DNA from 2 places in the Dorea sp. AM13-35 genome. Region 1 is predicted to be linked to the other one. Evidence: riboswitches for the same ligand, from Rfam matches in the RefSeq annotation. Region 1 holds a riboswitch; the other holds the start of a gene.
The links. A riboswitch is a leader RNA that binds a small molecule or an ion and turns the genes downstream of it on or off. The one in region 1 is predicted to bind thiamine pyrophosphate.

Region 1 (2,203 bases):
CTTGCTGTATCAGGATCCAGTGCGCATGCATACTGTGCTTCCCAGTCAAGCTTTCTTCTCGCGTCACCCATCTTATCATCAATATCTCTTGCTCCTCTGACACCTTTGGCAATATCAGCCGCATGTGCTGCGATCTTGGAAGCAATGATTCCCTGTTTTACATCATCAACATTCGGAAGTGCCAGATGTTCTGCCGGTGTTACATAACAGAGGAATGCAGCTCCGTTCATAGCAGCCACAGCGCCACCGATAGCGGCAGTAATATGATCATATCCCGGTGCGATGTCTGTAACGAGAGGTCCTAATACATAGAACGGTGCTCCCATACAAATACTCTTCTGCACCTGCATATTTGCTGCGACCTGATCAAGCGGCACATGTCCCGGTCCCTCTACCATAACCTGGACATTGTGATCCCATGCACGCTTTGTCAGTTCGCCAAGGCGTACCAGTTCTTCGATCTGGCATACATCCGTTGCGTCTGCCAGACATCCCGGTCTGCATGCATCTCCCAGAGAAATTGTAACATCATACTCTTCGCAGATGTCCAGGATCTCATCATAATATTCGTAGAACGGGTTTTCTTCTCCAGTCATGCACATCCACGCAAATACAAGACTTCCACCACGGCTTACAATGTTCATTTTTCTCTTATGCTTTTTGATCTGCTCAATCGTTTTTCTTGTGATTCCGCAATGCAGCGTTACAAAATCTACCCCGTCTTCTGCATGCATACGGATAACATCTACAAAATCTTTTGCTGATAAAGTAGCAAGGTCTCTCTGATAATGGATCACACTGTCATATACCGGAACTGTACCGATCATAACCGGACATTCACTTGTCAGTTTGCGGCGGAATGGCTGCGTATTTCCGTGGCTGGACAGATCCATGATCGCCTCTGCGCCAAGATTTACCGCACTCATGACCTTTTCCATCTCAATGTCATAGTCTTTACAGTCTCTGGAAACGCCAAGATTGACATTAATCTTTGTACGGAGCATACTTCCTACCCCTTCCGGATCCAGACAGGTATGATTCTTGTTTGCACAGATCGCTACCTTTCCTTCAGCAACCAGTTTCTGTAATTCTTCTACTGTCATCTTTTCTTTTTCTGCAACTTTTTCCAGTTCTGGTGTAACAATTCCCTTTCTTGCCGCATCCATCTGTGTTGTGTAATTTCTCATTGGATCATCCTCCTGTAAATAAAATCTTTTTTCTGCCATGTAAGCATGGCGCATTTTCCTATTCCATAAAAAAAACGCTTCTGCCACCGCAAAAAACGTTTTCGTATAAAAAGAGATGCGCAGGCATCTCTTCTCTTCCGTAATTCTTCCCTACGTTGGCATTATCCAAATCAGGTTATAGGTCGAAACAAATTATAGTTTCCTCTCAGCCAGCTTTGTACCAGCTCCCTGTAACATTAAATTGTATATTTAATTATAGTTTTGCTCTCTGTAAATGTCAACCTAAAATATCTTCGTTGTCCATTTGCTCATGTCCCAGACTTCCTGCACGACATCTTTATAAAATTCCGGTTCATGACAGATTAAAAGAATACTTCCGCGGTATTCCTGAAGTGCTTTTTTCAGTGCATCCTTGGCGTCTACGTCCAGATGATTGGTCGGCTCATCCAGAAGCAGAAAATTCGTGTCACGGTTGATCAGTTTACAAAGACGGACTTTCGCCTGTTCTCCACCACTCAGAACACGGACCTGACTTTCGATATGCTTTGTCGTAAGCCCGCATTTTGCAAGCGCAGAACGCACTTCATACTGTGTAAAAGACGGAAATTCTTCCCATAACTCTTCGATACAGGTATTTTTATTCTCCCCTTTTACTTCCTGCTCAAAATATCCAAGTTCCAGATTCTCTCCCAGTTCACATTCCCCTTTCAGAGAAGGAAGCAGTCCGAGAATACTTTTAAGAAGTGTTGTCTTTCCAATTCCGTTCGTTCCGACAAGAGCAATTTTCTGTCCCCGTTCCATCGAAAAATTCAGTTTTTTCGATAATGGTTCATCATAACCGATCACAAGATCTTTTGTCTCAAAAAGCATTTTTCCCGGCGTGCGTCCATAACGGAAATGAAATTCCGGCTTCGGCTTTTCTGCCGCAAGCTCGATCACATCCATTTTATCCAGTTTTTTCTGTCTGGACATTGCCATATTTCTTGTCGATACACGCGCTTTATTCCGTGCCACAA
Region 2 (2,203 bases), on a different contig from region 1:
GAGAAAATACAATTACATCAACGGTATAATAATATAGAAACGAAAAAATTGTAAATTTGCAAACCATCGCAAACCCGTGTAAAATGGGCATTTTCAAAGACGCTCGACAAGAAAATACAAAAAAGTTGAAAAAAATTAAAAAAAGGGGTTGCAATTTTTGGATTTGCTGATATAATAATATTTGTTCGCTGATGAAATACAAAAGATAAACAACGAACGCAACAGAGAACTACGTAATGCGGATTGGTGTAATGGCAGCACAGCAGACTCTGACTCTGTTAGTAGAGGTTCGAGTCCTCTATCCGTAGTTCCTTGGCAGGGGCGCCGAGTGTTTTGAATGTTTGAAACATTCGGTTGACATGCCGGAGTGTGGCTCAGCTTGGTAGAGCGCTACGTTCGGGACGTAGAGGTCGCAGGTTCAAATCCTGTCACTCCGATTAAGATGAATCTCAAAGCTTATTGCTTTGAGATTTTTTTTTGCTATGGCATCTGGAGAAAGTTGCCGGTGGCAAGTTCTGTAGCTTATGGTGATGGGAAAAATGCGTCATACTTGCATGATTTATAATTGCAATTTCTTGACATCTGTTGGTGGGGCGAGTATCATTAACTGTGTTAAGACTGTAACTATCCAGTATAGTTACAGTAGATGAATTAACGAGTAAAAGAGTGATGACAAGGGGAGCTTATGTATAGGCTGAGAGGAAGTTTAGAAACTTCGACCCGGAACCTGATATGGATAATGCCATCGTAGGGATGTATTAGATATTACAGAACCCTCCTTCGTCTTCAGTCGAAGATACAGGAGGATTTTTTTGTGCAAGTTGGAGCTTACGGAGGAAGGCTAAGAATAAGCTTAAAAAGAAGAAAAACAACAGGAGGACAACAGTCATGAAATTATTTCAGCAGAAATCAGTGATCGAGAAATATGATGATGTGAAAAGCTTCGTGGAAGCATACAACATCGGAGCGGATGATTTCATTCTCGCGACAAAACGGATTTACGAGACCTGTTTTGCACCGCTGAATCTGAAAGCACATGTAGAATACAAGAGCAAATATGGCAGCGGTGAGCCGACAGATGTAATGATCGATGCACTGCTTGAGGATTTCCGTCAGGGAGATTATAAGAGAATCATTGCTATCGGCGGTGGAGCTGTCATTGATATGGCGAAGATTCTTGTACTGGACGGGGAAGCGAAAGCAGAGAGCTATTATCGGAAAGAAGTACCGCTTCGCAAAGTGCGCACACTTCTTGCAGTGCCGACAACCTGTGGCGCAGGATCGGAAGTGTCCAATGTCTCCATTACAGAGATTACTTCGATCCACAGCAAATTAGGACTCGCCGTAGACGAGATTTATGCAGATGAGGCAGTGCTGATCCCGGAACTTTTGCGTGAGCTTCCATATGAGTTCTTCGCAACCAGCGCGATCGATGCATTTATCCATGCGATTGAATCTTTTGTATCACCAAAAGCGAATCTCTACACGGAGATGTTCAGCGAGAAAGCAATGGAGATGATCGTGCATGGATTCCGTAAGATTATCGCTCATGGAAAAGAATACAGGATGGAGCTGCTGGAAGATTTTCTTGTGGCAAGTAATCTGGCAGGTGTTGCATTTGGCAATGCCGGAACCGGAATGGTGCATGCCATGTCCTATCCGCTGAGCGGAATGTATCATGTCGCACACGGAGAGGCAAATTATCAGTTCCTGACTGCCGTATTTGCTGCTTATCAGAAAATGAATCCGACCGGCAAAATCATTCGTCTGAATGCATTTCTCGCAAAAATGATGGAATGTGATGAAGCGGTTGTCTATGAAAAACTGCAGGAATTGTTAGACCAGATTATCAGTCGTAAAAAATTAAGAGAATATGGCATGAAGGAAGAAGAAATCCATTCATTTGCCGTAAGTGTAGACGCAAGTCAGCAGAGACTTTTAAATCAGAGCTATGTGAAGCCTACCATTGAGCAGATGGAGGCAGTTTACAGAGAACTGTACTAGATAGTATACGAAAGTATAGAATAGTATATTCAAACATCAGGAGGAGAATTATGCTTGGAGAAATGTTAAATAAAGTCAGAGAGACAACCCCTCTGGTTCACAATATCACAAATTATGTAACCGTAAATGATGTGGCAAATGTATTGCTGGCATGTGGCGGAAGTCCGATCATGTCTGACGAGCCGCAGGATGTGGAAGA

Region 2: it holds a riboswitch for thiamine pyrophosphate, as region 1 does, so the genes downstream of both, DW152_RS05805 (4-hydroxybutyrate dehydrogenase) here and thiC (phosphomethylpyrimidine synthase ThiC) in region 1, are expected to answer to the same signal.

What each region holds. Positions count from the first base shown of each region.
Region 1 covers NZ_QUCZ01000001.1:303,668-305,870, reverse strand. Annotated here, with positions in the region: gene thiC (phosphomethylpyrimidine synthase ThiC) at 1-1,187, opposite strand, end outside; TPP riboswitch at 1,318-1,429, opposite strand; gene DW152_RS01475 (ABC-F family ATP-binding cassette domain-containing protein) at 1,470-2,203, opposite strand, start outside.
Region 2 covers NZ_QUCZ01000004.1:13,981-16,183, forward strand. Annotated here, with positions in the region: tRNA gene DW152_RS05795 (tRNA-Gln) at 238-308, shown strand; tRNA gene DW152_RS05800 (tRNA-Pro) at 364-437, shown strand; TPP riboswitch at 666-771, shown strand; gene DW152_RS05805 (4-hydroxybutyrate dehydrogenase) at 889-2,004, shown strand; gene thiM (hydroxyethylthiazole kinase) at 2,055-2,203, shown strand, end outside.